3 regions of the Mesorhizobium sp. HAY1-8B genome follow, and region 1 is predicted to be linked to each of the others. Evidence: riboswitches for the same ligand, from Rfam matches in the RefSeq annotation. Region 1 holds a riboswitch; each other region holds the start of a gene.
What was found. Region 1 has a riboswitch for cobalamin ahead of bluB (5,6-dimethylbenzimidazole synthase). Riboswitches for the same ligand answer to the same signal wherever they lie in the genome.

Region 1 (10,398 bases):
AGGATGTCAGTTTCTTGCCGAAGTCGCGCAGGCCGGCATAGGCCCTGCCCGAGGCCAGCCGCGCCAGATAGGCACTCATCGCACCGGTCGGCGGCGCGATCGACATGTCGTTGTCGTTGAGGATGACAATGAGCCGGGCATCGAGAGCGCCGGCATTGTTCATCGCCTCATAGGCCATGCCGGCCGACATGGCGCCGTCGCCAATGACGGCGATGACATTGTTGCGGCCACCGGAGAGGTCACGGGCGGCGGCCATGCCAAGGCCTGCCGATATCGAAGTCGAGGAGTGGGCGGCACCGAAGGGATCGTATTCGCTCTCGGCGCGGCGGGTGAAGCCGGACAGGCCGCCTTCCTGGCGCAGCGTGCGGATGCGGTCGCGGCGGCCGGTCAGGATCTTGTGCGGATAGGCCTGATGGCCGACATCCCAGATCAGCCGGTCGTCTGGGGTGTTGAAGACATAGTGCAGCGCGATCGTCAGTTCGACCACGCCAAGGCCGGCGCCAAGGTGACCACCGGTGCGGGACACCGCGTCGACGAGTTCGAGGCGAAGTTCTGATGCCAGTTGCGGCAGTTCGCTCTCGTCATGCGTACGCAAGTCCGCCGGAATGCGGACCTTGTCGAGAAGCGGCGTATGCGGCGTTGCGTTCACGGGTGCTCGGGCTTTCTGTTCAACGGCGGGATAAGCCGCCGGCCTGCGAAAGTAAATGCGTGCCGGTGACACGGATCAAGCAGGTCCCCTTGCCGATTTCCTCAGCTTTCCGGCAGCGGGATGAACTCTTCCTCGTCTCCAGGAACGATATCGAAGCGGCCCGTCTTCCATTCCTGCTTGGCCTGTTCGATGCGCTCCTTGGAGGAGGAGACGAAATTCCACCAGATGTAGCGCTGCGAGCCGAGCGAGGCGCCGCCGAACAGCATGAAATGCGCACCGGTTTGCGACGACACGATGATCTCGTCGCCGGGCCGGAACACCAGCAGGCGTTCAGCCGGGAAGACGTCACCCGAAATCGTGACCTCGCCCTCCAGTGTGTAGATGGCGCGTTCCTCCGCATCGGCCGGGATCTTTATGTTGGCGCCGGGCGCCAGCCTGAGGTCGGCGTAGAGCGTCTCGGCGTCGGCCCGTACCGGGGAACGCAGTCCCTGGAAGTCACCGATCACAACGCGGCCTTTGACGCCTTCGGCATCGATCTCGGGCAGCCGCAAGGCAGCGGTGTTCTCGAATACGGGCGCCACTTCCTCCTTGCCGTCCGGCAGTGCCAGCCATGTCTGCAGGCCGGAGATCGACATCGGCGCGCCGCGCAATTCCTCGGGCGTGCGCTCGGAGTGGACGATGCCACGGCCGGCGGTCATCAGGTTCACATCACCGGGCTGGATGACCATTTCAGTGCCGAGCGAATCGCGATGCCTGATCTTGCCGTCGAACAGATAGGTCACCGTCGACAGGCCGATGTGCGGATGCGGACGGACGTCGAGCGCCTGGCCTGCACGCAGGATTGCCGGACCCATGCGATCGAAGAAGATGAACGGCCCGACCAGCCGTCTCCTGGCGGTCGGCAAAGCACGACGGACCTCGAAGCCGCCAATGTCCTTGGCGTTCGGGATGACCATCAGTTCGATCTGGTCGCTGGCAAAGGCATCGCCGGCTTCAGGGTCTTTCCCGGGGAAGAAGCTCATGAACTCTCCTTGTCAGCGTTCGGTGACCGCTTTGGCGACATCACGCAAAGCGGATCGCCGCCTTTGCCCGCAGTTTGGCGGCCACTTCTTCGCGGTTACGCGGATGCTGGTTGGTTTCGAGCGAATCGAGAAGTTCGCGCGCCGATGCCGCAATGGCCTCCACTGCGTGGTCGAACGCATGCTGGTTCTGTTTCGAAGGCCGCGTCGTTCCGCTCAGCTTGCGGACAAATTGAAGGGCTGCGTCGCGCACTTCGTCATTGGTTGCCGGCGGATCAAAATTGAACAGGGTCTTGATGTTTCTGCACATCGCTTCCGTATCTCCTCTTGTCCTGGAGCCGTTTCAATCGGAACGAGTTTTATCCTCAACCATGATCGTGTCCAAAAACCGGAGAGGCAAGACCATGGTTCGCGGCCATGCCTCAGTCCGCGTCGAGCGGCTCGGTTCCAACCGGCTTGCCGTCGCGCGATAGCCTGATCTTCTCAACCTTGTCCTCGGCCGCCTTCAGCAGCCGGTCACAATGCGCCTTCAGGGCCTCGCCGCGCTCATAGATCCGGATCGACTGATCGAGCGGCACGTCGCCACGCTCCAGATCATCGACGATCTTCTCCAGCGCGTCGAGTGCCTGCTCGAAGCTCATCGCCTTGACGTCTTCGTTGGTCTCAGCAGCCATCATTCATCCTTTCATCAGTCGCCCGACATGGGCGGCGACCGAAAATGCCAGTCCCTGCAGATCGTAGCCGCCCTCAAGCAGGCTGACGAGCCGGTTGCCGCTGTGGCGGGCGGCGCGCTGCATCAGCTGGCCAGTCGCCCAGTCGAAATCGTCCTCGGTCAGGTTGATCTCGGCCAAGGGATCACGGTGATGCGCGTCGAAACCGGCCGAAATGATGATGAGGTCGGGCGCGAAATTGTCGAGCGCCGGCAGGACGCGCGACAGGAAGGCATCGCGAAACACCTCGCTGCCGGTCCGCGGCGCCAGTGGTGCGTTGACGATGTTGCCGGCGCCAGTCTCGCTCTTCGCGCCAGTGCCGGGATAAAGCGGCATCTGGTGCGTCGAGCAATAGAGCACCGAGGGATCGTCCCAGAAAATATCCTGTGTGCCATTGCCGTGGTGCACATCCCAGTCGACGACTGCGACACGGTCGATGCCGTGCTTCTTCTGCGCATAGCGGGCCGCGATCGCCGCCGTGTTGAAGAAGCAAAAGCCCATTGCGGTGGTCTTTTCGGCATGGTGGCCGGGTGGCCGGGCGGCGACGAAGACATTGTCGGCGCGGCCTGCGAAGACGTCGTCGACGGCGGCGTTGGCGGCGCCGATCGCGGTTATCACCGCCTGCCAGCTCTTCGGGCTGGCGGTGGTGTCGGCATCGATGCGGGCAATGCCTTCGTCCGGGATGGCGGCGCGCACGCGCGCGATGAAATCGGCCGGATGCGCGTAAAGGATGGTGGCCTCGTCGCCTTCCGGCGCCTTGACGCGGTCGAGCTCGGCAAAGGCTTCGTCGTCAAGCACGCGCTCGATGGCGCGCAAGCGGTCCGGCCGCTCGGGGTGACCGGGGGGCGTGATGTGCTCAAGGAAGATCGGATGCGTGTAGAGACGAGTGGCCATGATCCCTATCTAGTGCCCCAACGCCGCGATGGCCATGCGTCGCGGCCCGATGGCTGGGGAAAATCGCTTCTGCGTCCATTGGCGTCGCTGTGGGGATTGGCGCCGCGGACGCTTCGGCATAAGGTCGCCGTCACTGCCTGGTGCCCGCCAGTCTGTTTGTCTAGCCGCATTCTGCGGCGCCAAGTGATTCCACTTGGCTGCAAATGCTCTGGCGGGAGAATCGGGAACACGGTTGAATTCCGTGGCGTGCCCAACGCTGTGAGGGGGACCGCGCCGGTAAATGCCACTGTCGATGACGGGAAGGCACCGGACGCGGGTTGATCCTGAGCCAGAAGACCGGCCTGGCAGGCACCGTCATCCGCATGGTCAGGCGGATGACATCAGAGCGACGTGCGTCCACTTGGACGCACAAAGTGCGCTCTGACGGTGTGAAACTATTGCAATCGCAAGGGGACAAGCGATGCCGGATGCTATGATCGCTCCTGTCGGCGACGGATTTGACCAGATGGCGCGCGACGCGGTCTACCGCGCCATGTTCACGCGGCGCGATGTGCGCAGCCATTTCCTGCCTACTCCTCTCGACGATGAGGTGTTGGCACGGCTGCTGCTTGCCGCCCATCACGCGCCATCGGTCGGGTTCATGCAGCCGTGGAATTTCATCGTCATCCGCGATGCCGCGCGACGGGAGAAGGTGCGCGACCTGTTCCTGGCCGCGCGAGAACAGGAACTGCCTGAAATCGAAAAGGAAAGGCAGGCACTCTACCGCAAACTCAAACTGGAAGGCATCTGCGAAAGCGCGCTCAACATCTGTATCACCTGCGACCGCCAGCGCTCGAAGGGCTCGCCGCTGGGACGTTGGCACAATCCGGAGATGGACCTCTACAGCACGGTCTGCGCGGTGCAGAATTTCTGGCTGGCGGCACGCGCCGAAGGCGTCGGCGTCGGCTGGGTCAGCATCATCGAGGCGCAGGCGCTGAAAAGCCTGCTGTCCATTCCCGACCATGTAACGCCGATCGCTTATCTCTGCGTCGGCCGGGTTTCCGAGTTCGCGCCCAAACCGGACCTTGAAACACATGGCTGGGGCCGGCGCCTGCCCCTGCCCGAACTGATCATGAGCGAGACCTTTTGCGGGAAAGGCGAGGCACCGCTCAAGTCAGCGGCGGCGCGCCTGAACGCCGTCGATGCCGCCCAGGCCTGCCCGGCCGATCAGCGCGTCGCGCCGGCCGTGCCCCAGCGCGAGCCGCCGAAGGAGGAAAGCGCCTTGTCCTTGAGTTCCCTGAACTTCGATGACGCCTCGGCCAGCCGCGCGTCCCAGGCCGGATCAGGCACCTGGCCGGCGATGGTCTTGAAATAGACCTGCATCAGGCAGGCGATGGCGAAGGGCTCGATGAACGCCGCCTTGAAGGCCCAGGCAAAGACGATGGCCAGCACGAAGGCCCAGCCGGCGAGCTGTCCGGGCATGAGGAAAAGAATGGCCCCGGCCGGGGCGAGCATCAGCAGAAAGATGACGAAGGACACGCCCCACATGATGACCGCCAGCCAGACGGCGTTCTTGACCATGGTCTTGCCGTTCTGGGCGTAGAGAACCACGCCCTGCCGCGCGGTTTCGAAAGGCGAGGACGAGTTGATGCGGATGTTGTAGCCGAGGATGATCTCGTCGACATAGGTGAGAGACAGGCGGATCACCGTGTTGATGAAGGAGACCAGGCCGCTCAGGCCCGGAATGGGCAGAAAGGCGGCGACGCCGCCGAGCAGGCCGGTGATCGCGCGGATGGCGCCCTTGACCAGCTGGTCGACGACGAAAAGGATGTTGGCCTCGGCGAAACGCTCGGTCACGACCTGCCGGGCATAGGCGATCTGGTTCTGGCCGGCAGGAACATGATGGCCGTCGATCAGGTGGACCATGACGGCGATATGGCCGGCCTTGACGACGTAGAGGATGTATTCGCGGATCCAGTAGACGGCGATGGAGACGATGCCGAAACCGACCACGCCGCCCCACAGGGCAAAGGACAGCGGTCCATCGGGATCGGTGGAGATATGGCCGACGCCATAGCCGACCGAGGCGCCCGTGCCGGTCGCCATGATGTAGGCCAGCGTGATGCCGAAATAGACGATCATGCGAAAGACAATGAAAGGCCAGGTCCGCATCATGATGGACACCGACCTGCCGATATCGAAATCCCACATGCCCCGAATCTCCCCTCAGAGATGGCTGGGGAGGATGCGCTCTAACCGAAGATTGTCAATCATGGGCGGGGCACCAGGCCGCAGACGGGACTTCAGTTCGATTGCGGACCCGGTTCTTTGAGCAGCCCCTCAAGCAGTTGCTTGAACGCCGCCACCACCTTCCTCGACGTGGCTTCGGGGTCGTTTGAATTGGCGATCCGCTGCGACGCCTGGCTGCTCGCCCCGTTGATAAGGCGCGCGGCCGTTTCAGGGTCGACGCCCGGGACGACCACCCCTTCCCTCTGCAGCGCGGTCAGATGATCCGTCATTGAGCCAACGCAGGCATTGGCATTCGACCATTGTGCCGGATCGCCCAGCACAGCAGGGCCATCCCGGAACATTATGCGCTGGATTTCCGGCTCCAGCGCCATCTCGATATAGGTGGTGCATTCGTCGACGAAACGCTGCCAGCGGGTCGGCGCTCTCGACGCGATCTCGTTCACCCGAGCCGCCATCTCGCCGTCGATTTCGGCGATAACCGCCTCCAGCAGCCCCTTCTTGTCGCCGAAGTGATGATAGAGCGCGCCGCGCGTCAGCCCGGCGGATGCCGTGAAATCGTCCATCGACGCTTCGGCATATCCGATCGAACCGAACGCCTGGCGGGCAGCGGCGATCAGCTTGGCGCGCGTCTCGGCGATCATCTCCTTGCGGGGTCTGCGCATTCTGCCTGGCCTTATCCACATACGCCACGTATGCCAATTGACATACGCTGCGTATGATCTATCTAGTTCTCATACGCTCCGTATGTAATTGGCATATCGCCTTTTGTCGAGGAACCGGATCATGCAGAACCCTTACTCAGAGATCTTTCGCGCCCCCGGTGCCAAGGGCTTCGCAGCCGCCGGTTTCCTGGCGCGCCTGCCGATCGCCATGGCGCCCATCGGCATCGTGGCGATGCTGTCGCAGACGCGTGGCGAATACTGGCTGGCCGGCGCTGTCTCGGCGACATTCGCATTGGCCAACGCTTTCCTGGCGCCACAAATATCAAGACTGGTCGACCGCCTTGGCCAGACCCGGATCGTCGTGCCCACCACAATCATCTCCGTGCTCGCATTCCTGGCGCTGATTGCATCGGCCAATAAGGACTGGCCGGTCTGGACGCTGTTCGTGTCGGCGCTGCTGGCCGCCGCCATGCCCAGCATGCCGGCAATGGTGCGCGCACGCTGGACCGAGATTTTCCGCGGCCGGCCCGAGATGAGCACCGCCTTCGCCTTCGAGTCGGCGGCGGATGAGTTGGTCTACATCGCCGGCGCATCGCTGTCGGTGGGCTTGAGTGCCGCCCTGCTCCCGGAAGCGGGCATGCTGGCGAGCACGCTGTTCCTTGCCTTGGGCTCGACGGCGTTCATCCTGCAGCGATCGACCGAGCCGCAAGTGCGGCCGATTGGTCACGGCTCGAGCGGCTCCGCAATCCGCCTGCGCCCGGTGCAGATCATCACATTCGCCCTGATCTTCATCGGTGCCACCTTCGCGACGACGGAAGTCAGCACCGTGGCAATCACCAAGGAACTCGGCCAACCCGGCGCCGCCAGCCTCGTCATTGGCGTCTACGCGCTGGGGTCGTTCGTGCTCGGCATCATTGTCGGGGCGCTCAATCTGAAAACACCGCTGCAACGCCAGTTGGCCATCGCGGTAGCCGTCATCACGGTCAGCACGCTGCTGCCGCTCACCGCCGGCACCGTGCCGCTTCTGGCACTCACCGTCTTCATCAGCGGCGTGGCCATCTCACCGACCTTCATCACGGCCTTCGGCCTGATCGAGCGGCATGTGCCCGAAGCGATGCTGACGGAGGGCATCACCTGGGTGACCACGGGGATCGGTATCGGCATGGCACTGGGCTCCTTCGCCGCCGGCGCCGTGGTGGACGCATTCGGCGCCCAGAGCGGGTTCTGGGTTTCAGTGGCGGCAGGCACCATCGCGTTGATCACGGTGCTGCTTGGCCAGCACAGCCTTGCCACCCATAAATGCGAGTTGGAGGGATGCGACGACGCCGCCGTTCCGGCCTAGTGACCGCCAGGATATGTCGAGATTCAGGTCAGGCCGACCTCAACTGAATCTCGACATGGCCTAGAGAATTTCGGTCTTCGCGATATGGATGCCAAAACCCTCGAGGCCGACATAGTGGCGCTCGCGCGAGGCGATCAGGTTGATCGAGGAAATGCCGAGGTCCTTCAGGATTTGCGCGCCGAGGCCGATCTCGCGCCATTCGTTCTCGCGCCGGCGGGCCTCTTCATGATCCTCGCGGTCGCCGCTTGCCGGCCGTTTGCGTTCCTGATGCGCGACGCCGACGGAACCCTCGCGCAGATAGACGATGACGCCGCGCTTGCGCTCGCCCATCGCCTTCATGATGCCGTCCAGCCGATGGCTGGTGCCGAAGACGTCGGTCACCACATCCTCGGAATGCAGCCGCACCGGCACGTCCTCGCCGTCGCGGATGTCGCCGAAAACGACAGCGACGTGATGCATCGTGTCCCACGGCAGCGTGTAGGTGAAGACCTGTGCCTTGCCGCCGAGCGTGTCGATGTCGGAGCAAGCGACGCGCTCGACCAGCGTTTCCTTGCGCTGTCGGTAGGCGATGAGGTCGGCGACCGAGACCTGTTTCAGACCATGCTCTTCAGCGAAAGCCTGCACCTGCGGGCCGCGCTTGACGGTGCCGTCGTCATTGACCAGTTCCGAAATGACACCGATCGGCGGCAAGCCCGCGAGCTTGCAGAGATCAACGGCCGCCTCGGTATGGCCCGAACGCATCAGGACCCCGCCTTCGCGCGCGATCAGCGGGAAGATGTGGCCGGGACGGACGAAATCGGAGGCGCCGACATTGCCGTTGGCGAGGTTGCGCACGGTGAGCGTGCGGTCGTCGGCCGAAATGCCCGTCGTCGTGCCATGCTTGAAATCGACGCTGACAGTGAAGGCGGTGGTGTGCGCGGAATCATTGTCGGCGACCATCGGCTGCAGGTTGAGCCGCTTGGCCTCCTCGCGCGGCATCGGCGTGCACACGATGCCGGAGGTGTTGCGCACGATGAAGGCCATCTTTTCCGGCGTGCAGTGAACAGCGGCGACAATCAGGTCGCCCTCATTCTCGCGCCCGTCATCATCCATGACGACGACGATCTCGCCACGTTCGAAGGCTCGGATGGCTTCGACAATCTTCTTCTGATCGTAAGGCATGGGCGCTCGCTTTGCTCGCAGGGCAGTAGGGAATAGGGCAGTGAGGAAGTAGGGAAAAGGAAAGTTTGGGCTGTTTCGGCGGGCAACGTAACATACTGCCCTGTTGCCTTATTCCTCTCCCTTCCCCGTCTGTCCTCGATGCCGCAGATAGTGGTCAGCGATCGCGCAGGCAACCATCGCCTCGCCGATCGGCACGGCGCGGATGCCGACGCAGGGGTCGTGGCGACCCTTGGTCATCACCTCGACGTCGTTGCCGTCCTTGTCGATCGACTTTCGCGGTGTCAGGATCGACGAGGTCGGCTTGACGGCGAAGCGCGCAATGATCGCCTGTCCAGTCGAGATGCCGCCGAGGATGCCACCGGCATTGTTGGACAGGAACACCGGCTTGCCGTCATTGCCCATGCGCATTTCGTCGGCATTCTGTTCGCCGGTGATACGGGCGGCCTCGAAACCGTTGCCGATCTCGACGCCCTTGACGGCATTGATGGACATCAGCCCGGAGGCGATGTCCTGGTCGAGCTTGGCGTAGATCGGCGCGCCGAGACCTGGCGGAACGCCATCGGCGACGATCTCGATCACCGCGCCGACCGACGAACCAGCCTTGCGGATGCCGTCGAGGTACTGCGTAAAAACGGGAACAGAAGCGGGATCGGGGGTGAAGAACGGGTTCTCGGCATCACCGATGAAATTCCAGTTCCAATTGGCGCGATCGATCGACTTCTCGCCCATAGACACCAATGCGCCGCGCACCACCATGCCCGGCACCACCTTGCGGGCAAGCGCTCCTGCAGCAACGCGCGCGGCCGTCTCGCGGGCCGAGGAGCGACCGCCGCCACGATAGTCGCGTATGCCGTATTTGACGTCATAGGTGTAATCGGCATGGCCCGGCCGGTACTGGCGCGCGATCTCGCCATAGTCCTTCGAGCGCTGGTCGACATTCTCGATCAGCATCGAGACCGGCGTGCCTGTGGTGATCATCGTCTGGCCGTCCCCGTCGAGGACAAAACCGGACAGCACCTTCACCTCGTCCGGCTCGCGGCGCTGGGTGACGAAGCGCGACTGGCCCGGCCGGCGCTTGTCGAGTTCGGCCTGGATTTCATCCCGCGTGAAGCGGATGCCTGGCGGGCAGCCGTCGACCACGCAGCCGAGCGCTGCTCCATGGCTTTCGCCCCAGGTGGTGACGCGGAAAAGGTGGCCGAACGTGTTGTGAGACATGGAAAACTGCCCTGCCCGGCAGCCGAGCCGGTTGAAGCCTGCCTTCTATTGGCGTTTTTTGCGGTGGTCAAACTGTCATCCCCGCCGTTTAAGTTTTGACACATTCGGCTGGTTTCTGCTTTCTTCCATCCGCCGTTGAGGATCCGCCGCCACAGTGCCGGCGCAATGACCAAAGAGGACAATCATGCGTACCCTGATTGGCGCTGTTGCCGCCATGCTGCTTTGTTCCACCGCCGCCTTCGCCGGACAGACCGAGGGCCTGATCAAGAAGATCGACAAGGATGCGCTGACGCTGACGCTGGACGACGGCAAATCCTACAAGCTGAACGCCGAAACCGATCTCGACTCCCTGAAGCCGGGCATGGACATCGTCATCGCTTACGACGTGACCAATGGCGAGAATGTCGTGACCGATATGCAGTTGCCGGACAGCGACACCAACTAGCTCAGGCGGCTTAAAGCCACTCCAGGCTCTGTCCTTCGAGCTTGAGCACGCGATCCTGCGGTATCTCCAGGT
Region 2 (10,398 bases), 440 kb from region 1:
ATGTCTTCCAGCATGGCCTTGCGGCGATCACCGAAGCCCGGCGCCTTGACGGCGGCGATCTTCAGGCCGCCACGCAGCTTGTTGACGACGAGCGTGGCCAGAGCCTCGCCTTCGACGTCTTCCGAGATGATGAGCAGCGGCTTCGAGGTCTGCACGACGGCTTCGAGAACCGGCAGCATGGCCTGCAGATTGGAGAGCTTCTTCTCGTGGAGCAGGATGTAGGCGTCCTCGAGATCGGCAACCATCTTGTCGGCGTTGGTGACGAAGTAGGGCGAGAGATAGCCGCGGTCGAACTGCATGCCTTCGACGACTTCGAGTTCGGTCTCGGCGGTCTTGGCTTCCTCGACGGTGATGACACCTTCGTTGCCGACCTTCTGCATCGCTTCCGCGATCATCTTGCCGACCGACTCGTCGCCATTGGCCGAGATCGTGCCGACCTGGGCAACTTCCTCGGAGGTCTTGATCTTCTTGGCAGCCTTGCCAAGAGCCGCGACGACTTCGGTGACGGCGAGATCAATGCCGCGCTTCAGGTCCATCGGGTTCATGCCGGCGGCAACCGCCTTGTGGCCTTCCTGGACGATCGACTGCGCCAGAACGGTCGCGGTCGTGGTGCCGTCGCCGGCGATGTCGTTGGTCTTCGAAGCAACTTCGCGGACCATCTGCGCGCCCATGTTCTCGAACTTGTCTTCAAGCTCGATTTCCTTGGCGACGGTGACGCCGTCCTTGGTGATGCGCGGGGCGCCGAACGACTTGTCGATGACGACGTTGCGGCCCTTGGGGCCGAGGGTCACCTTCACCGCGTCGGCGAGGATGTTGACGCCGCGCAGCATGCGCTCGCGGGCATCACGGGAGAATTTTACGTCTTTAGCAGCCATTTTGAGCTCCTGGCAGGGGCTTGGGGTAAGCCCGAATTCAGTTGACGGTGAGGCCGATAATCAGCCGATGATGCCCATGATGTCGGATTCCTTCATGATCAGAAGGTCTTCGCCATTGAGCTTGACTTCGGTGCCCGACCACTTGCCGAACAGGATGCGGTCGCCAGCCTTGACGTCCAGCGGGACCAGCTTGCCAGCTTCGTCACGAGCGCCGGAGCCTACAGCGATGATCTCGCCTTCCTGCGGCTTTTCCTTCGCCGTATCCGGGATGATGATCCCGCCGGCGGTCTTGGATTCGGATTCGACCCGGCGAACGACCACACGGTCATGAAGCGGGCGGAACTTCGACTTTGCCATTTTTTCTTCCTCGAATGAGAACGGTGAGAAACAGTTCCTCCGTCCGGCGAAGCCGGACAACCTACAACGCCCGGCGGCGCCGGAGCTGTGGTTAGCACTCACCAATGGCGAGTGCTAACGTGGCGCTGAAATAGGCCGCCGACCTGCGAGAGTCAAGGCGCACCGGAAGGGGCAGTCACGGGAAATTTTTCTCGCGCTGACCGGCGGTGCCGAAAAATCCCGGTTGATCTGGTCGTGGAGAAGTTCACCCCGGAAAGAGAACCCGACGGTTTTGCGGGGCGTTTCTGGTGTTTTGCGGAGAGCACGAGCGCTGTACCCGCTATGTCTCGCCAACAGCCTGGTCACGCATCGGAAACGATCCGGCGTAAGCCCGTCCCGGTTCCCGACGAAATGCGTGAGCGGCGGCGCGAACTCGGCTTCGACTACGGAAAGTTCGATTTCGTCCTGCATGAGGGCAGGGCCATTCTCCTCGATGTTAACAAGAACTCCCGGCCGTCCCCAGAATCTCGCGAAGATGTTCGCGGCCGGCGCCGCCGATCTGGCCGACGGCTTCGAAGGCCTCATCCGTCAGGCAATATAGGCCAACAGTGGCCAAGGTCGCCGCTCCCGCTAAAGAAACAGCCGCAACTGGGTGTGGATGATCGACCGGTAATCCTCGATGGTGCGGCGGCTTTCCGCTTCGCCTTCCGCGAGTGCCAGGCGCACCACGCCGCCGGCGAGCTGGAAGATCAGCAGAACGATGCGTTCGAACTGCTCGTGCTTCGGCGGCTCGATCAAGCCGATGACGCGGTCGCAGAACATCCTGGCCTGGTGCCGGGTTTCGGCGATGTCGAGATTCTTGAGCGCCTTGTCGGCCTGGATGGCGTTCTGCAGATCCTGGATGGCCGGATCGCCGGCGACGCGGCTGAGGTAATCGTCGAGCAGCCGGTCGGCCGCGACGATGACGTCCTCGGCTTCGCGGATATCGGCGATGATACCAGTCAGTCGCGCGCGGCTGACCTCCGAAAACCGTTCATATAGCATCGCCAGGATCGCCGACTTGTTGGGGAAGTAGTGATAGACGGTGGCGATTGGCCCGCCGGCTAGCATGCCGACCTCCTTCATGGTGACGGCGTCGATGCCCTTCTCGCCGATCAGCTTCATGGTTGTCGACAGGATGGCATCGATGCGCTCGCGGCTGCGCTCCTGCTTCGGCTTGCGCCTCGGTTCGGTCGCTGTTCGCCTCGCTTGTGTCATGCACCGGTCTTTCGCTCGAACTGCCAAATTCTGGTTGACAAGAAATATGATCAAGTATCAGGTCCTGAAAAGCTGACAGATTGTCAGCTTTTTTGCCGTGCGGCAAGGATGTTGGGAGGCGCCTTTGACATCTGGTGACTCGCATACCGGAAGCGGCGACTGGCTGGTCGGCAACCCGACCGGCGGCCAGCTTGCCTCCGCCCTGTGGATCGGATCGGTCGGTCTGCTCATTCTCGGTATGCAGCCGGTTTTGCTCGGCGCCCTTTACACAGAGGGCCATGTCAGCGGCGATGAACTGGCACTGGTCGCCACCGCCGAGCTGATCGCCATCGCGATCGGTTCGGCCATTGTTGCGACGCTGCTCTCGGCCCGCAACATGCGCCGGAAAAGTGCGGCCCTCCTGCTCCTGCTGGCGCTGGCGAATGTCGGGACCGCCTATGCCGCCGGCGCCAACATGTTGATGGCGGCCCGCGCCGTGGCCGGCCTTGCCGAAGGCGGCCTTGTCGCGGTCGCCACCGAACTGATCGCCCGCTCGCGCCGGGCCGAGCGCATCGGCGGCTATTTCGTCACCATGCAGACGCTGGCGCAATGCCCTCTTGCCCTGCTGCTGGCGCTCTATGTCATTCCAGCGGCCGGGTCGGCCGGCGGCTTCCTCGTTCTGGCGGTCGTCTGCATCCTGTCGCTGATGGTCGCCTTCACTGTCCCCGCCGATTACGCCGATCTGCCCAAGGACGAGAATCTGGCCAATGTGCTGACGGCTCCTTCGATCACGGCGCTGTTGTGCGTCTTCTGCTACTTCATGTTCTTTGGCTCGATCTGGGCCTTTCTGGAACCGATTGGCGCACAATTCGGCATCGACGGCCGCACCGTTGGCCTGATCGTGTCAGCCAGCCTCGCGATGCAGGTTCTGGGCGCGATGACGGCGACCGTGTTCGAGGCGCGCATCGACTATCGCGTCGCCATAGCGGCAATTGGCACCGTCGCACTTGTCGCCTCGCTCATCCTCGCCAGCGGGCCTGATCTCGCGATCTTCTGGGTCGCCGCCCTGGTCATGGGTTTTATTCTCCTGTTCATCGTGCCCTATCAAATCCGGCTGACGATCACAGCGGACGAGACACGCACGGCCGTGCTCTTGGTGCCGGCCGCGCAGCTCCTTGGCCTGGCGATCGGGCCGGTCGCGGCGTCGCTGCTCATTGACGGCAAGGATTTTCGCCCGGTTCCGGAATTCGCTGTCGGCAGTGCCTTGGCCAGCGTGCTGCTGCTCGGCCTGTTCGTCGTCGTCTCGCGGCACCGCGGCGCCGTTGCCTGATCGGGGGTAATATGTCCAACTGGAGCAACTGGTCGGGCTATGTCACCGCCGAGCCGCGGCTGATCGCCAGCCCCGCCGATGCCGGTGAAGTTGGTGATCTCATTCGCACCGCACCCGGCCCGATCCGCGTCGTCGGTGCCGGTCACTCCTTCACGCCGCTGGTGAAATCGCAAGGCACCATCCTGTCCCTGGAGAAACTGGAGGGGCTGGTCTCGCATGACCCTGAAAAGCAACAGGCGCGCGTGCGGGCGGGGACGCGGCTTGGTTCGCTCATGCACATCCTGCAGGGTATCGGCCAGGGCCTGCCCAATATGGGAGATATCGACCGCCAGGCGATAGGCGGCGCATTGGGCACCGCGACCCATGGCTCGGGACCGACGCTCGGCGCCTATCACACGCAATTGGAGACGGTGCAGATCGTCGACGGGCTTGGCAAGGTTCGCGACTTCAAGCGGGCAGGGGATCAGGACACGATCCACGCCATCGGCGTCGCGCTCGGTGCCTTCGGCGTCTTGAGCGAAGTGACGCTGAACAACATTGCGACCTACCGGCTGCGCCGCCGCAAATGGGTGCTGCCGGTCGCCGACATGCTGCGCGATTTCGAAACGATGATGACCGCGCACCGGTCGGCCGAATTCTACTACATCCCGTTCTCCGGCCATGCGCAGTTCATCGCCAGCGACTTGAGCGACGCGGCGACCACCGCGCGTCCTACCGAGAATGACGAGGCCGGACTGAGGACACTGCGCCGGCTGCGCACAGGGCTCGCCTGGCTGCCGTCACTGCGCCGCCGGCTGATCCAGGGCGCCGTCGCCAAGGTGCCGGCCGAGGACTATGTGCAGGACTGGCTCAATGTCTATGCCAGCGACAGGCAGACCAAATTCAATGAGATGGAATATCATCTTCCGTTCGAGGAAGGACCGAAGGCGCTGGCCGAAATCATCGAGCTGACCGAGAAGCGCTTTCCCGAAGTCTATTTTCCCATGGAGGTGCGCAGCGTCGCGGCCGATCAGTTCTGGCTCTCGCCCTTCTTCAACAGGCCGACCTGTTCGATCGCCATCCACCATGACGCGGCGAACGATCCGTTGCCATTCATGCAGGCGGCCGAGCCGATCTTTCGCAGATATGGCGGCAGGCCGCATTGGGGCAAGATGCACAGCCTGAAGGCGGCGGACTTCAAGAAGCTCTATCCACGCTGGGACGATGCCATGGCGGTGCGTCGCGACATCGATCCGCGAAACCGTTTCGTCTCACCCTACATGGCCGGCTTATTCGGCGTCGAATCATGAGTGCCTATTTTGCCACGCTTTCGCGGGCGCTGAAGCAGGCCGGTATCTTCCAGCCCTGTCTGGTGCTGGACCGCGACCGCCTGGACAGCAACATCGCCCTGGTGAAGGACAGGCTTGATCCCGGCCTTGCCGTGCGGCTGGTCGACAAGTCGCTCGCTTGCCTGCCGCTGCTTTCGCATATCGGCAAGACGCTCGGAACCGATCGCTTCATGACCTTCCATCCGCCGATCAGCGCGGCGGTGCTGAACGCGTTCCCGCATGCGGATCTGCTGTACGGCAAACCGATGCCGGTTAGCTCGGCAAGAGCGGCGCTGGTGAAGGGCGACGCCGACTGGTCGCGTGTCTGCTGGCTGGTCGACAGCGACGAAAGACTGGCGGAATATGGCGCTCTGGCCGCCGAGCTCGCTATCGAACTGCGTATCGCCTTCGAGATCGATGTCGGCCTGCATCGCGGCGGGTTTGCCAAACCGGAGGCCTTGTCGCGGGCGTTGAAGATGCTGCCGGCCCACAAAGCGCTGCGCTGCGAAGGCGTCATGGCCTATGAGGCGCACGCACCGCACATTCCCGGCCTGTTCGGCGGGCCGGCCAGGGCGTTGACGCGGGCCTCGGAACAGGCCGCCGATTTCGTGGCGCGCGTGGGTGTTGACCAGCGAAGCATCCTCAACATTGGCGGCAGCAAGACCGCGCTGCTTCATCACCGCGGCATTGCCAACGAAGTGTCGATGGGCTCGGCCTTCGTGCTGCCCGGCGATTTCGATACGCCCGGCCTCGAAAATTTCCAACCGGCGGCTTTCATCGCGACGCCGATCCTGAAAGTGGTCGAACCGATGCTGCCAGGCCCCCCCGCCGTCTCCCGCCTCTTGCGGGCGCTTGGCCGGTTCCCGCGCAAGGGCTGCTATCTCTATGGCGGTAAGTGGATGGCCGAGCCTGTATTTCCAGAAGGCATGAAGACGAACGGTTTGCTCGGCCTTTCCTCCAACCAGCAATTCATGGGCCTGCCGGCTGACGCAGCTGTGATGCCCGGCGATTATGCGTTCCTGCGGCCGACGCAAAGCGAGGCGGTGCTGCAGCAATTCGGGCCGATCGCGGTGCTTTCCAGCGGCAGGATCGTTGATCGCTGGCCGGTGTTGCCGATGATGTGATCGTATCGGATGATTGACTCCGTCAAGTAAATGATTGATCCTGTAAAAGACAGGAGATGTCGATGACGATTCACCATCAGCCCAGCAACGAAGCGCCCAACAAGGACCTGATCGATGCGGTGCGGGCTTTCAACCGCTTCTACACCCGCCAGATCGGGCTGCTCGACGAAGGGCTGCTGAAAAGCGCCTTCTCCCTGACCGAGGCGCGTGTGCTCTACGAACTGGCGCACCGCGACGGTCTGACCGCGACCGACCTCGGGCGCGACCTCGGTCTCGATGCCGGCTATGTCAGCCGTCTGCTGAAGAAGTTCGAGCGCCTTCACCTTATCTCCAGGTCAACGCTGGTTTCGGACGCCAGGCAATCGTCGATTGCGCTGACGACGGCGGGAAGGAATGCCTTCGCGCCGCTGAACAAGGATTCGCACGACCAGGTCGCGACCCTTCTCGATAGGCTACCTGCGTCGGAGCAGGACCGGCTGGTGAAATCCATGCGGACGGTCCAGGCTTTGCTGGGTGAAAGCGATGAGCCAAGGATCCCTTATCTGTTACGACCGCTGCAGGTCGGCGACATCGGCTGGATCACCCGCCGGCAAGGGATGCTCTACGCGCAGGACTATGGCTGGGACGAAACCTATGAGGCGCTGGTTGCCGAAATCCTCGCGGCATTCGTCAAATCCTTCGACCCGAAATGGGAACGAAGCTGGATCGCCGAGCGCGATGGCGAGGTCGTCGGCTCGGTCTTCGTCGTGCGCAAATCGGATCAGGTGGCGAAGCTGCGCCTGCTTTATGTCGAACCTTCGGCGCGTGGCCTCGGCATCGGTAGGCGGCTGGTCGAGGAATGCATCGGCTTTGCCCGTGCGAAGGGCTACAAGACGCTGACCTTGTGGACCAACGATATCCTGATCGCCGCCCGGCACATCTACCAGGCGGTCGGCTTCAAACTGACCGAGGAAGAACCGCACCACTCCTTCGGCAAGGATCTGGTTGGCCAGACCTGGGACTTGGAATTGTGATCTCCGCCAAGCCTTGACGGGTATCCAGATCTCCAGCCCGCCATTGCCGTTGTTCGGATCGAACTCCGGACCGTAGCGCTCGAATTCGGGCGCGTCCGCTATCTCGTGCCCGGAGGCCGGCAGCCATTTGTTCCAGATTGTATTGACGGTGCGGCGGATGGTCGAGATGTGCTCGCGATGCGCGAACACCGCATATTTCCGGGCTGGTATCCGCACCCGGCAGAGTTCCCTTGGAAGGTCGGAAAAATCGGTGATCTCGACACCGGCGACGTAGTCGAAATTGCCGGCGTCGTCGCCGTTGACGCAGACGCCGTAGGCGACGTCCAGGAGCGAGACTGGCTCGATGTCTTCTTTCGGCAGAAAGCCTCACTTGACTTCGCCGAGCGGCACGATTTAAATCGTAATGTAATTACATTACGTCCGCAATTTCAGCGCCGCCGCGGGATCGACAATGCATCGAGAAATCCGTTGCGAAGCAAATTGGGGAAAACTACGATCGAGTGGTGATGGTCCCCGAGTCGAAAGGCAAGGGGTGAAAAGGGAACACGGTGAGATCCTAAAAAGGTCGAAGCCGTGGCTGCCCCCGCAACTGTAAGCGGTGAGCAAGATCCGAAATGCCACTGGCCGGCAAGGCTGGGAAGGCAGGATTGAGCAAGGACCCGCGAGCCAGGAGACCTGCCATCACTGAGTTGACCGGACGGGGTGTGCCGGGAGGAAACGTGGACGTCGGTCTTGTCGGCCGGCTCGCCAACATCCTTCCGTCGCCAGTTTTGGAAAGTGACGGAAGTTGGACGGCGCTATCGATCACCACATCATCGTGTGCACGCTTTGCCGTGACGTTCCGACCGGCATCAGGTCGGGCGAAAGCCTGTGCGCCGATTTGCGCTCCCGGCTCTCGGCCCATGATGAACCCGCCGTGTCGCATGGCTTCACGGTCGAAGGCGTCGAATGCATGGCGGGCTGCGCACGGCCGCTGACGGTAGCCTTCCAGGCGCCGGGCAAGGCTACCTATCTCTTCGGCTCCGTCGATGCCGAGGCCGACGCCGGTGATCTCGTGCGATTTGCCAGGCTCTACGCCTCGCTCGCCGACGGCTGGTGCAATTCCGGAGAACGTCCGTCGCGACTGGCCGGCAAGACGCTGGCCCGCATCCCGGCGCGGGGCAAGCTGGCGGGTGATAGCCGATGACAATGCCACTCCTCGAGGCGCGCGACCTGGGTGCTGTGGCGAATGGCCGGAATCTGGTCCATGCGGTCAGCCTCTCTATCGCCACCGGCGATCGTCTCGCCATCATCGGCCCCAATGGTGCCGGCAAGACGACGCTGCTGCGCATGCTGTCGGGCATGCTCAGGCCAAGTTCGGGCGAGGTGAAGCTTGGCGGGCGACGGCTGGACAGGATCTCGACGGCCGAGCGGGCCCTGCACATGGCCGTCGTCGGCCAGACCGACCAGCCGGATCCGCGGCTGGCGGTGATCGACTATGTCGAACTTGGCCGCGTTCCGCATGCCGGCCTGAGGCGCAGGAGCGAGGAGCGCGACATTGTCGTCGACGCCCTGCGCCGGACCGGCCTTTTGCCGCTGCTCGGCCGCACCATTGGCTCGCTGTCTGGAGGGGAGCGCCAACGCGCCCAGCTGGCGCGCGCCATCGCACAGCAACCAAAGGTGTTGTTCCTCGACGAGCCGACCAACCATCTTGACCCGCGTGCTCGCGGCGAGCTTCTCGAACTCGTCGCCGGCTTCGGCATGACGGTGATCGCGGTGCTGCATGACCTGGCCCTGGTGGCGCCTTTCGCCACCAGGGTCGCGGTGATGAACGAAGCCCGGCTGCACGCGTTGGCCGCACCGCGCGAAGCGCTGACGCAACAGCTGATCCGCGAGATTTTCGGCGTCGACGTGTTTCGCCTGCGCCACCCTACCGAGGACCGTGAACTGACGGTGTTCGATGTTCCGAACCGCGCCGCGCCACCATCCTGATCGAACCATCCCTCATCAACGCTGTTCAACCAAGGAGCAAAATCCGTGAAACGTCTCGCCTTGTCGCTCGTCTTTTCCTTGCTGGCCTCTACCGCCTTCGCTTTCCCCGTCACCGTCGACAGTTGCGGCAAGCCGCTGACCTTCGACGCGCCGCCCAAGCGCGCCGTCATCCATGACCTCAACATGGCCGAGATGGCCTTCGCGCTGAAGCTGCAGCCGTCGATCGTCGGCCTGACCGGCATCACCGGATGGTACAAGGTCGGCCCCGAATTCAAGGCCGAGCAGGGCTCAATCCCGGAACTCGCGCCCAAATACCCGACGCTCGAGAACCTGGTCGCCGTCGAGCCCGATTTCTTCTTCGCCGGCTGGTACTATGGCATGAAGCCGGGCGGCGACGTGACGCCCGACACGCTCGCCCCGCATGGCATCAAGACACTGGTGCTGACCGAAAGCTGCGTCCATCTCGACAAGAACCGCCCGGCGGCTTCCATGGACCTGCTCTATGGCGATGTTGAAAAGCTGGGCAAGATCTTTGGCAAGGAGACCGAGGCGCAGAAGCTTGTCGCCGGCTGGAAGGCGCAACTCGCGGACATCACCGCGAAGGTCGGCGACGCCAAGGGAACTCGTGTGTTCCTCTATGATTCCGGCGAGGACAAGCCGTTCACCGCCGGAAAATTCGCCATCCCGAGCGCCATGATCACAGCGGCCGGCGGCGATAACATCATGGCCGACATGGACACCAGCTGGGGCAACACGGACTGGGAAACGGTGGCGTCGCGCAATCCGCAATTCCTCATCCTGCTCGATTACCAGGATGGCGGCGGCTACAGGAAGCTGCTCGATTTCTTGAAGGCGCATCCGGCGATGAAGGAGACGGACGCGGTCAAGAACGAGCGTTTCGTGGCCCTTCGCTATGCCGAACTGACGCCTGGACCGGCAAACATCGAGGCGATCGCCAAGATCGCCAAGGCGATGCATCCGGAAGCGTTCTGATGCTTCTTGCCCCCGGGCATAAATCCGGCGCGCTTTCCGGGCACAAGGCATTCGCGCTGGCCATGGTGGCGGGCACGGTGGCGGTCGTCGCCCTCGTGCTGCTGTCGATCGCCTATGGTTCGACGCTGATCCCGTTGAGCGACGTCATCGCCTCGCTTGGCCATGCCGTCGGGTTGAATGAGCACCAGGTGTCGGGCCCGGTCGGCAAGATCG
Region 3 (10,398 bases), 1.9 Mb from region 1:
ACGAGATGGTCGGGCACGGCATTGGGATTGAGCGTTGTCCTGGCCCGCATCATGGTGCGGATGGCGGTGAACCAGAGCACGGCGACGCCGAACAGCGCCACCCAGCCGGCCGCGAACAGGAGGTCACCCAGGAGATCGCCGATCCAGGGCAGGGGATAGAGCATGCCGAGGATGACGCTGATGGCGATCGCCGCGGTGTAGATAACCGGCGGCCACGGTATCACCCCGGGCTTCGGTTGGGGCTCGGTCATTGCGTTCCTCCCTCATCCATCTTGTCTTCGGTCTGGGCCGTGCAACTGCCGGCCAGATCGCCCAGATGCGCCCGGAATTCCGCAGTCTGGTCGTTGTTCTCGAGCCGATCAAGAGAGGCTTCGCCCTCGAGCGTCGTCAGCATGCATCCGCAATAGCTCGAACAGAAGGTTGCGTTGCGCGTCTGCTCGCACGAGCGCTGGCAGGTTTTGAGGAAATTGACCTGCGGGGTTTCGACCTGGGCCGGCATCAGTTGCGAGAACAACCAGACGCAGCCGATCAGCACCGGCTGGTGGATCAGGTAGAAGGCGAGGCTGTGGCGGCCAATGAAGACCAGCGGACTGGCCCAGCGTCCGGGTTCGAGGCTCGCAAGGCGGGCTCGCATGCCTGATGCGGAGGCGAGTTTCGCCACGCCGATGCCGACAAGCACCGCGCCGAACCATGGAAACAGGGGCACATAGTCGTTGGATCGCGGATTGATCGCCGACAGGCCGATCCACCACAGCCAGGGATGATCCAGCGCCTCGAAGCGCAAGTAGATGGGCGCCGCGATGACCAGCGCGGCAATGACAAGCGTCAGCAGCGCGGGCAGCCGCAGGAAGGCGAGGCCGAGCAGGCTGGCGAGCGCGATCTGGTGCAGGATTCCGAAGAAGATGAAGCCATCGGGCGTGGCGATCCGCGTGACGACCGAAATGGCGATCGCCGCTCCGGCAACCATGGCGAACCGCTTCCAGAAGCCGTTCCAGCGGATTTGCCGGCCATGGGCGAGGTACAGGCTGACGCCGACCAGGAACAGGAAGGTCGAGGCGATGCAGCGTGCGTAGATCTTCCACCAGCCGAAGGCGGTGAGGCCCGGATCGGTGTAGCCGAAGAATTCCAGGTCCCAGGTGAAATGGTAGCTCGCCATGGCCAGCAGCGCGATGCCGCGCACGATGTCGATGGCGACGATGCGCCTGGATGGCTCCGGAACGGGTGCGGTCGGCATATGGATGGTCATGGTCTCGCGATCTGATTCAGCCCGCCTGAGGACTATCACGGTTGGACGGGACAGAAGAAGGCCAGGGGGTGGATCAAGCGACGCTTTAGGCCAGAGCCGGGAAGCCTTTGACCGGCTTCGCTTTTGGCCGGTAACGGGTCGGTTTCCTCTTAATCGCCCGGGAATGGCCAGGGCAGATTTGGCTGGTGATTCTGCTTTGGGGAAGCAATGTCCACCCATGTGCGCCATCCGATCTGGCTCCCGGCCCTCAAGGCTGCGGATGCGCGCACCTTCGCCTCGCTCTACGCGGTGGAGTCCTTTGCCCGCGCCACGGTGTCGAGCGTCATCCCGATCCAGGCCTACGAGATCCTGCACAACGAGCAGATCGTCTCGATCCTCTACACCATCGTGGCGCTGCTCGGCCTGTCAGTGACCTTGTTCATGCCGATGCTGATCCGCCGCTTTGCCCGGCGCTGGGTCTACACGGCGGGCGCCTGCCTGCTCGCCATCGGCTCGCTGTTCTTCGTCACCCATACGCTTGCCGGGCAACTGGCGGGGATGCTGTGCCGGGTGATGGGCGCGAGCGCTTTGTCGATCACGCTCAACCTCTACATCATGGACCACATCCGCAAGACCGACTTCATGCAGGCCGAATCGCTGCGCATGGCGTGGTCGATGTTCGCCTGGACCGGCGGGCCGACGCTCGGCATCTTCCTCTATACACGCTTCGGCATCTACGCGGCGCATGGAGCGGTGGCGGTGTTCGCGCTGGCCTTGCTGGCGTTGTTCTGGACCTATCGGCTGGGCGACAACCAGTCGATCCGGCCCGGCAAGACCCGGCCGGCCAATCCGCTCGCCAATATCGGCCGCTTCGTCGCGCAGCCCAGATTGAGGCTTGCCTGGCTGATCGCCTTTGGCCGCTCCTGCTTCTGGACGACGTTCTTCGTCTATGGGCCGCTGTTCATGGTGATCACCGGCCAGGGCGAGCTGGCCGGCGGCCTCTTGGTCTCCGCCGGCAATGCGCTGCTGTTCATGGCCATCTTCTGGGGCAAGGCCGGAAAACGCTTTGGCGGTCGCATGACCATGACCTTTGCCTATTTCGCCATGTCGGCAACGCTCATGGCGGCAGGCGCGGTGGGCGAGAGCGTGCCGCTGCTCACCGGCGCCTTCCTCTTGTGCGGCGCCTTCTTCACCATCGCGCTCGACGCCTTGGGTTCGACCGCCTTCATGCGTTCGGTACGATCTTATGAACGGCCGCAGATGGCTGCGGTCTACCGCACCTATCTCGATTTTTCCGAACTGACGCCGCCTCTGGTCTATTCAGTGGTGCTGGCTTTCTTCGGGCTGGGTTCGGTGTTCGTCACGCTCGGCCTGCTGGCGGCGGCGTGCGGCTTCGTGACCTGGCGCTATCTGCCGAAGTCACTGTGAGGATCACGGCGAAAGCGTTGCGTGGTGTTCGCGCACCCAGTTGTGGAAGCGGTGCAGTTCATATTCCTCGGGCATCAGCACGCCGGCGGCGTGCCGCATCGAGCGCAGGCCTCTCTGGTTGACCTCGCAGATCGCCGCATCCTCCTCCAGCACCTGTGTGCCGAAGGCGATGATGTTGTCGATGTCGGTCGCGGCCAGCGCCTCGGGCGCGAACAGCCATTCGGAGACAAGTTCCGTCTGTTCCGGCCCGAGCGGCACCAGCCGAACGGTCCTGACATAGTCGACATGGCCGACGATGAACATCGAGGGCAGGCTGGTGGCGTAGGTCTGGCCGGCGGCGCGTTCGGCTGGTGTCAATCCCGAGAAGACCGGCCCATGGGTCTTGCCGTCGCTCGACCAGGTTTCGGCGCCCGCCCGCAGACCACCGGAAAACTCCGGCGCGTCATTGTCGGCGTGGCGGGTCCATTCGGGGTCGTCATGCCGGCTCATCAGGCCGCGGCCATAGATCGGCACCAGCCGCGACAGGTCCTTGTGGACGCCCGGACAATGCAGGCACTCGTTGAAGTTCTCCCAAAAGATCTTCCAGTTGCAGTGCATCACCTTGCGCAGCACATGGCCTGCCACCAGCGTTTCCAGAGGCCAGTTGCCGAGATTGCCGGAGGCCGGGTCGAAGGATGCCTGCGCGGAGCCCGCCGCGTCCTCCTGCAAATTGATGAACACGAAGCCGCGCCATACCGAGAGTGCGACGCGATAGAGCGGATGGTCGGCCTTGTCGAAGCCGTCCGGCAATGATTTCGACGGCACGCGCACGAGGTCGCCGCGCAGCGAATAAGACCAGGCATGATAGGGGCAGGTGATCAGCCGCGCCTTCAGCCGGCCCTCGCTCTCCTGGCAAAGTTGGGAGCCGCGATGCCGGCACGTATTGTGGAAGGCCCGTAACGCGCCGGTGTCGTCGCGCAGCACGATGATGTCCTGCGTGCCGATGCGGAATCGGCGAAAGGCCAGCGGTTGGGCCAGATCGGCCTCGCGGCAGACCAGCAGCCAGTTCTTGTACCAGATGGCATCGAGGTCCAGTTGATAGGCCGCTGCATCCCAATAGGCCGATGAGGGCAGGGTGGGTTCGGCCTGGGTCAGGCCGTTATAGGGATGGCGCTCGCTGGCAATTGGCTGCATGGCTGGCTTCCTGTGAAGAGGCAGCCGACACCCGGCCAGCATAATTGTCAATTGTGGTGCCGATGACGGCGGATGTGGGCGGCATGGCGTAATCGCGCTGGTTACCGGCGGAATTTGGTTTGCCGGAGGCGATGATTCTGCCTATAGTCGCCGATGTCGTCGGTTCCATTTTGGAGCCAAGAGGGAATACGGTGCGGGCTGACTTGTTGCCCAATGCCGTTGCTGCCCCCGCAACTGTGTGCGGTAGTCCTCTCCATATGCCACTGAAGATTTGTCTTCGGGAAGGTGGGGAAGGGCGCTGATCCGTGAGCCAGGAGACCTGCCGGCGACAGGAAACTGACTTCGATGCCCTCGGGTGGAGGGTGAAAGGACAAGACATGACTACCGCTTCCGTCTCTCTCGGCGCCTCCGTTTCCTCGCAGTCGCGCTTCATGCAGCTGGCGCTCGCCGCGCTGCTCGGCACCTTCATCATCGGCTTCGTCGGCTTCTCGCATATCGATGCGGTCCACAATGCCGGTCATGACAACCGGCATTCGATGGCGTTTCCCTGCCACTGACGAGGATCTGACATCATGAATCTGTTTCGCAACGTCGTGTTCATCGCGGCGATCGCAGGGCTCGTGGCCGGCGTCGTTCTCGCCTGCATGCAGGCCTATGCCACCGTGCCGCTGATCCTCAAGGCGGAAGTTTACGAACAGGCCGAAGGCGGCCATAGCCATGACCATGCCACGGCGCCGGCTGATGCCGCCAGCGGCAACGCAATGAGTTCCGCCGCGCCAGCGGCATCGAATGCCATGAGCGCTGCCACCCCGGCTCCGGCCGCAGCGGCTGTTCCGGCCGAGGACGAGGGCTGGGCGCCTGCCGACGGCTTCGAACGTTTTGCCTTCAACGTGGTGTCCAACGTCGTTACCGGCATCGGCTTCGCGCTGATCCTGGTCGCTGTTTCGGAATTCGCCGGAGGCATCGGCAATTGGCGCCAGGGCGTGTTCTGGGGCCTGGCCGGCTTTGCCGTTTTCACGCTGGCGCCCGGCCTCGGCCTGCCGCCGGAACTGCCGGCCATGCCGGCGGCCGACCTCACGCAGCGCCAGATCTGGTGGGTGGCAACGGTGGTCGCGACCGCCATCGGGCTTGGCCTGATCGCGTTCCGCAAGTCGTTGCCGCTTGCCATCCTTGCCGTGCTGCTGATCGTGGCGCCGCACATCGTCGGCGCGCCGCAGCCCGATAGCTTCGAGACACCGATCCCGGAAGGCCTGCACCACCAGTTCGTGGTGGCGGTGACGCTGACCAATCTGGTGTTCTGGCTGGTGCTTGGCGCCGTCGTCGGCGTGGTGCGCGGACGCTTCACCGGCACCGCGACCAGCCTGCGCGACAGCTTTGCCTGATCGCGGCAAGCTGAGCTTCATCATTGGTGGCGCGCGCTCGGGAAAGAGCGCGCACGCCGAAACCCTGGCGACGGCGTTGCCCTCGCCATGGGCCTATATCGCCACCGCGCAAGCCTATGACGACGAGATGCGCGAGCGCATAGCGCTGCATCGGGCGCGGCGCGGCGCGGGCTGGACGACTATGGATGCGCCGCTCGACCTCGCCGGCGCGCTCGAGGCTTTGCCCGATAGCCACCCGGTGCTGGTCGACTGCTTGACGCTGTGGCTGACCAATCACATGCTGGCAGACCATGACCTTGGGTTTGAGTGCCGGCGGCTGGCGGATGTGTTGTCGCGACCTCGCGGGCCGTGGTTCGTGGTATCCAACGAAGTCGGGCAAGGCATCGTGCCGGACAATGCGCTGTCGCGCCGCTTTCGTGATGAGGCCGGTCGGCTCAACCAGCAGGTCGCGGCGATCGCCGATACGGTGCTGCTGATGGTGGCGGGGCTGCCACTCAAGGTGAAATGAGATGACCGATATCGACGGCAAGACCACCGAAGACCGGGACGAAGAGCGCCACCGCGCCAAGATGGCCAAGCGCAAGGCGGTGCAGGACGCCGAGGTGGCGGCCAAGACGATCGAGAAGGGCCTGCTGATCGTCAACACCGGCCCGGGCAAGGGCAAGACGACAGCAGCGTTCGGTTTGGCGCTCCGCATGCTCGGCTATGGCAGGCGCGTCGGCGTCGTCCAGTTCATCAAGGGCAAGTGGCATACCGGCGAGAAGGATGCTTTCGCAACCTTCGGCGACCGCGTCGTCTGGCACGCAATGGGCGAGGGCTTCACCTGGGAGACGCAGGATCTGAAACGCGATATCGCCGCTGCCGAAGCCGCCTGGGCCAAGGCGCTGGAGTTGATGGCCGATCCGTCCATCAGCCTTGTCGTGCTCGACGAGCTCAATATCGCATTGCGCTACGACTATCTCGATCTCGACAAGGTGGTCGCAGCGCTGAAAGCGCGTCACGAGGGACTGCATGTCGTCGTCACTGGCCGCAACGCCAAGCCGGCACTGGTCGAAGCTGCCGACCTGGTCACCGAAATGGCTGTGACCAAGCACCACTTTTCGGCAGGCGTGAAAGCCCAGCAGGGGATCGAGTTCTAGAACGCCAGAACCGCGACAACCGAGACCAAGCCGACCAGCGCGATCAGCAGATAGTCAGCGACGCGGTAGAGTTTCAGCGCCCGCCTGATGTCGCCGCTGTCGACGTCGCGGCGGCCGCCTTCACCCATGAAGACGTCGTCGACCATGATGCCGCCATAGCTGCGCGGCCCGGCCAGTGCCAGACCGAGCGCGCCGGCCATGGCCGCTTCCGGCCAGCCGGCGTTGGGCGAGCGATGTTTTTTCGCGTCGCGCCACACCGCGTGCCAGGCGCTGCGGGGATCGGCGTCCCTGACCAGGAAAGCCGCCAGCACGATCAGCAGCGCCGTCAGCCGAGAGGCCGGCAGGTTGATCCAGTCGTCGAAGCGCGCCGCCGCCCAGCCGAAGGCCTCGTGGCGCGGGGTGCGGTGGCCGATCATCGAATCGGCGGTGTTGGCGGCCTTGTAGGCGGCGCCGCCGGCCAGCCCGCCGACACCGGTCCAGAAGGCGGGAGCGACGATCCCGTCGGAAAAATTCTCCGCCAGACTTTCGATCGCCGCACGGCAGACGGCGGCGCGGTCGAGCGCTTCGGGATCACGGCCAACGATTCGCGAGACGGCGACACGGCCCATGGCCAGCCCGCCTGTATCGAGCGCGTCGGCGACGGATTCGACATGTTCGTAAAGGCTCTTCTGCGACAGAAGCGATGTCGCCAGAAGGGCGGCAACGATCAGTCCCAGGGGAACGAACCAGAGCAGGACAAGCTGTACGCAAAGGCCGATCGCCGCCGGCACCAGCACGATGACCAGAAGTGCCTGGACACCGCGTTGGCGACGTAGTGCGTCGGGATCAGTGGCGCGGTTGAGCCTGCGATCGAGAAAGGATATCAGCCTGCCGAACCACGTCACCGGATGGCCGATGGCGCGAAACAGCCAATCCGGGTAACCGAGGGCGAATTCGACGGCCAATGACAGGAAAGCGATCAGGACTGACATGAAGCTTCTTGAAGGAGCGGTGGACCATGGTGGAAGTCTCGGCCGGGCGAGGGTGCTTTTCCCCAACGCCGTATTGCCTTTCGTCGACCTCTCTACCGGTATCAATCCGCACTCCTACCCGCTTTTCGACCTGCCCGCCACCTCGCTGTGGCGATTGCCGGAAGCCGGGCGAGCGCGTGAGCTGACAGAGATAGCGGCCAGAACCTACGGCGCGCCGTCGCCAGCCAACGTCGTCGCGGCGCCCGGCACGCAGATCCTGTTGCCGCGCGTGGCGTCGCGGGTCAGGCCTGGCAAGGCGTTGGTGCTGGGGCCGACCTATGCCGAACATGCGCGTGCCGCCGCGATCGCCGGTCACGAGGTGAGCGAAGTCAGCGATTTCGCGGCGCTGGCGCAGGCCGACCTTGCCGTCATCGTCAATCCCAACAATCCCGACGGTCGCGTAATCGAGCGCGGCCGGCTGCTGGCGCTGGCCGCCGGGCTGCGTGCAAAAGGCGGGCTGCTGGTCGTCGACGAAGCGTTCATGGATGTCGGCCCGCGCCAGCACAGCCTCGCCGGTGACGTCGATCAAGGCGGCATCGTCGTGCTGCGCTCGTTCGGCAAGTTCTTCGGCCTGGCCGGCCTGCGGCTCGGCTTCGCGCTTTCGGATGCAGCGACGGTGGAATCTCTGGAATCGCAATTCGGGCCATGGGCTGTTGCCGGCCCGGCGCTGGAATACGGCATCCGCGCGCTTGCCGATATCGGTTGGCAGGAAACGATGCGGGGCTCCCTGGCGGACGCGGCGGCGCGGCTGGACACATTGTTCGACCGTTTCGGCGTGCCTGTCGTGGGCGGCACCACGTTGTTCCGCTATCTCAGCCTGCCGGATGCCGCTGGCCTGTTTTCAGCGCTTGGCGAGCGTGGCGTCCTGCTTCGGCATTTCTCCAGCCGGCCGCATGTCCTGCGCGTCGGCCTGCCGGGGAGTCAGGAAGAATGGCTGCGGCTCGAATCGGCCCTTGCCGGTTGGGCGACGCGGCACGAGGATCGATCAAAGGGTTTAACACCATGATCCATGTCTGTTCGTTGTCGAAGATCGAGGAGACGGTGGCCAGGGCCGGTGCCGACCGCATGCTGTCGCTGCTCTCCGTCGGAACGGATGTGACGCGTCCGGCATCGATATCGAGAGAGAATCATCTGCACCTGGTCATGCACGATATCGCGGTGGCTCAGGACGGCATGACCATGCCGGGCGAGGAGCATGTGCGCAACCTGCTCGATTTCGCGCGCCGCTGGGACCGGGCGAAGCCCATGGTCGTGCATTGCTATGCCGGCATCAGCCGCTCGACGGCTTCGGCCTACATCATCGCGGCCGCGCTCGCGCCGAAGCGCGACGAGGTCGAACTGGCTCGGACGCTGCGGACACTGTCGCCATCGGCGACACCCAATCCGCGCTTGATTGCGGTGGCCGACGCGCTGCTGGAGCGCGATGGCCGAATGATCGAGGCGATCCATTCGATCGGGCGCGGCGCCGACGCGTTTGAGGGCACGCCGTTCGAGCTGAAGATCGATATCCAAGTCGATTATTTCAGCCAATCGGCTAGCTTTGCCTTGCGCACATCCCTGAGCAGGCTGATGAACCCGTCGGCTTGATGTTCCGCTGTCAGCCGGCCTTTTTCCGATGTCGCGATGCTTGCATCGCCGACCACCCCGTTCGGGTTGAGATCGCCGGCAATCCAGGCAAAGGCGTGGGTGCCGGTATGGCGCAGCAGCGAGAATTCCTTCTCGGCCCCGGCGACGTTGGAAACGAAATTCTCGGCCTTGGCCATGTCGACGAGATCCGGCCGGAAATGCAGCATCAGCGAGGTCTCGACGTCGCCGCCATGGATTCCGTGACGATCCTCGAGTTCGGTATACATGCCGGCCGGCCGGCCAAAACGCTGCCAACTCGTCTTCACCGCCAGCATCTTTTCGCGAACCCGCAATTCGCGCGTGATGATGCCCATGATCTCTTCGTTGCCGCCATGCGAATTGACGACGATGAGCTTGCGCACGCCGGCGCGCGCGATCGACACGCCAAGTTCGGTCCAGGCCTCGACCAGCGTCGTTGCGGGCAGGGTGAGCGTGCCCGGCGCGTGCAGATGCTCATTCGACTTGCCGACCGCCTGGACCGGCAGGATGCGGATGTCCAGATCGTCGGGCAGGCGGGCGATCACCGTGTCGAGCATGCCGTTCATGATCGAGGTATCGGTCGAGACAGGCAGATGCGGGCCATGCTGCTCGATCGCCGCCACCGGCAGGACGGCGATCGTCGCCTCCGGATCGATCGAGGCGTATTCCGTGGTCCGGTAGTCACCCCACCAGACTCGTCTTTTGGCTACGGTCATATCATGCCTCTTCAATGCTCAGGGCAGAGAGCAGTTCACCGTTTCACGGAAACGACGAACCGCTCTAACTCTTTGTTTTGACGCAATTCCCTAGGGAAAACGCTACGCGCTTTTCCCGGGAAAACCGTTTCACACTTTTCCTGGAATTGCTCTAGCCCGGCATGGGCGGCCTGTCGATCACCCGGCAGCGATGGCTTCGACCTCGACCTTGAATTCGGGCCGGGCAAAGCCGGAAACGATCATAAGTGTCGAAGCCGGCGCCGGGCTTGAAAACAGCCGATCGCGGACATCCATATAGGGCCGCAGATGCGCGCGGTCGGTGACGTAGGCGTTGATGCGCACGATATCCCCGAGTCCCAGCCCGGCCTCTCCAAGGATCGCCTCGATGTTGCGGAAGCAGAGCTCGGCCTGGGCGCCGGCATCCTCGGGGATCTGGTCGTCCGCCGTGATGGCGACCTGGCCCGAGCACAGCACCAGCCGCTTGCCGGCGGGCACTTCGACGCCGTGGCTATAGCGGGCAAAGGGAGGCTTGATCGACTTGGGGGTGAGGAATCTGAACATGGCAATCTCCTGGATGCCGTCAGCCTAAGGCCGTATTCACTACAGCTTCAAGATGGCCTGGGATGTCGCTGGTGCGATTGTGGACAGGCGTTCAAAAAATAGGCACGATGCCTCCGGTGCAGCACTACCTATCCGGCTTTCGCAGATGGCTGTGGTGCA

Region 2: linked by a shared signal. The riboswitch ahead of AC1VON_RS17350 (DUF1636 family protein) and the one ahead of bluB (5,6-dimethylbenzimidazole synthase) in region 1 are both predicted to bind cobalamin.
Region 3: linked by a shared signal. The riboswitch ahead of AC1VON_RS24590 (CbtB domain-containing protein) and the one ahead of bluB (5,6-dimethylbenzimidazole synthase) in region 1 are both predicted to bind cobalamin.

The regions. Positions count from the first base shown of each region.
Region 1 covers NZ_CP200321.1:3,242,061-3,252,458, reverse strand. The annotation lists partial or broken gene dxs (1-deoxy-D-xylulose-5-phosphate synthase) at 1-649, opposite strand, end outside; gene AC1VON_RS15225 (pirin family protein) at 751-1,671, opposite strand; gene AC1VON_RS15220 (DUF2277 domain-containing protein) at 1,712-1,978, opposite strand; gene AC1VON_RS15215 (exodeoxyribonuclease VII small subunit) at 2,091-2,342, opposite strand; gene AC1VON_RS15210 (histone deacetylase family protein) at 2,346-3,272, opposite strand; cobalamin riboswitch at 3,437-3,632, shown strand; partial or broken gene bluB (5,6-dimethylbenzimidazole synthase) at 3,733-4,392, shown strand; gene AC1VON_RS15200 (hypothetical protein) at 4,479-5,462, opposite strand; gene AC1VON_RS15195 (TetR/AcrR family transcriptional regulator) at 5,555-6,163, opposite strand; gene AC1VON_RS15190 (MFS transporter) at 6,285-7,505, shown strand; gene ribB (3,4-dihydroxy-2-butanone-4-phosphate synthase) at 7,566-8,666, opposite strand; gene aroC (chorismate synthase) at 8,775-9,881, opposite strand; gene AC1VON_RS15175 (DUF1344 domain-containing protein) at 10,066-10,326, shown strand; gene AC1VON_RS15170 (histidine phosphatase family protein) at 10,337-10,398, opposite strand, start outside.
Region 2 covers NZ_CP200321.1:3,678,638-3,689,035, forward strand. The annotation lists gene groL (chaperonin GroEL) at 1-875, opposite strand, end outside; gene groES (co-chaperone GroES) at 936-1,232, opposite strand; gene AC1VON_RS17320 (TetR/AcrR family transcriptional regulator) at 1,842-2,468, opposite strand; gene AC1VON_RS17325 (MFS transporter) at 2,593-3,777, shown strand; gene AC1VON_RS17330 (D-arabinono-1,4-lactone oxidase) at 3,789-5,066, shown strand; gene AC1VON_RS17335 (DSD1 family PLP-dependent enzyme) at 5,063-6,208, shown strand; gene AC1VON_RS17340 (bifunctional helix-turn-helix transcriptional regulator/GNAT family N-acetyltransferase) at 6,271-7,221, shown strand; partial or broken gene AC1VON_RS17345 (GyrI-like domain-containing protein) at 7,234-7,545, opposite strand; cobalamin riboswitch at 7,712-7,918, shown strand; gene AC1VON_RS17350 (DUF1636 family protein) at 8,009-8,407, shown strand; gene AC1VON_RS17355 (ABC transporter ATP-binding protein) at 8,404-9,192, shown strand; gene AC1VON_RS17360 (ABC transporter substrate-binding protein) at 9,238-10,185, shown strand; gene AC1VON_RS17365 (FecCD family ABC transporter permease) at 10,185-10,398, shown strand, end outside.
Region 3 covers NZ_CP200321.1:5,122,320-5,132,717, reverse strand. The annotation lists gene AC1VON_RS24610 (methyltransferase family protein) at 1-251, opposite strand, end outside; gene AC1VON_RS24605 (heparan-alpha-glucosaminide N-acetyltransferase) at 248-1,246, opposite strand; gene AC1VON_RS24600 (MFS transporter) at 1,454-2,653, shown strand; gene AC1VON_RS24595 (aromatic ring-hydroxylating oxygenase subunit alpha) at 2,657-3,826, opposite strand; cobalamin riboswitch at 3,970-4,167, shown strand; gene AC1VON_RS24590 (CbtB domain-containing protein) at 4,204-4,383, shown strand; gene AC1VON_RS24585 (CbtA family protein) at 4,399-5,208, shown strand; gene cobU (bifunctional adenosylcobinamide kinase/adenosylcobinamide-phosphate guanylyltransferase) at 5,201-5,716, shown strand; gene cobO (cob(I)yrinic acid a,c-diamide adenosyltransferase) at 5,718-6,347, shown strand; gene cbiB (adenosylcobinamide-phosphate synthase CbiB) at 6,344-7,318, opposite strand; gene cobD (threonine-phosphate decarboxylase CobD) at 7,317-8,363, shown strand; gene AC1VON_RS24560 (tyrosine phosphatase family protein) at 8,360-8,944, shown strand; gene AC1VON_RS24555 (creatininase family protein) at 8,875-9,678, opposite strand; gene AC1VON_RS24550 (RidA family protein) at 9,856-10,239, opposite strand.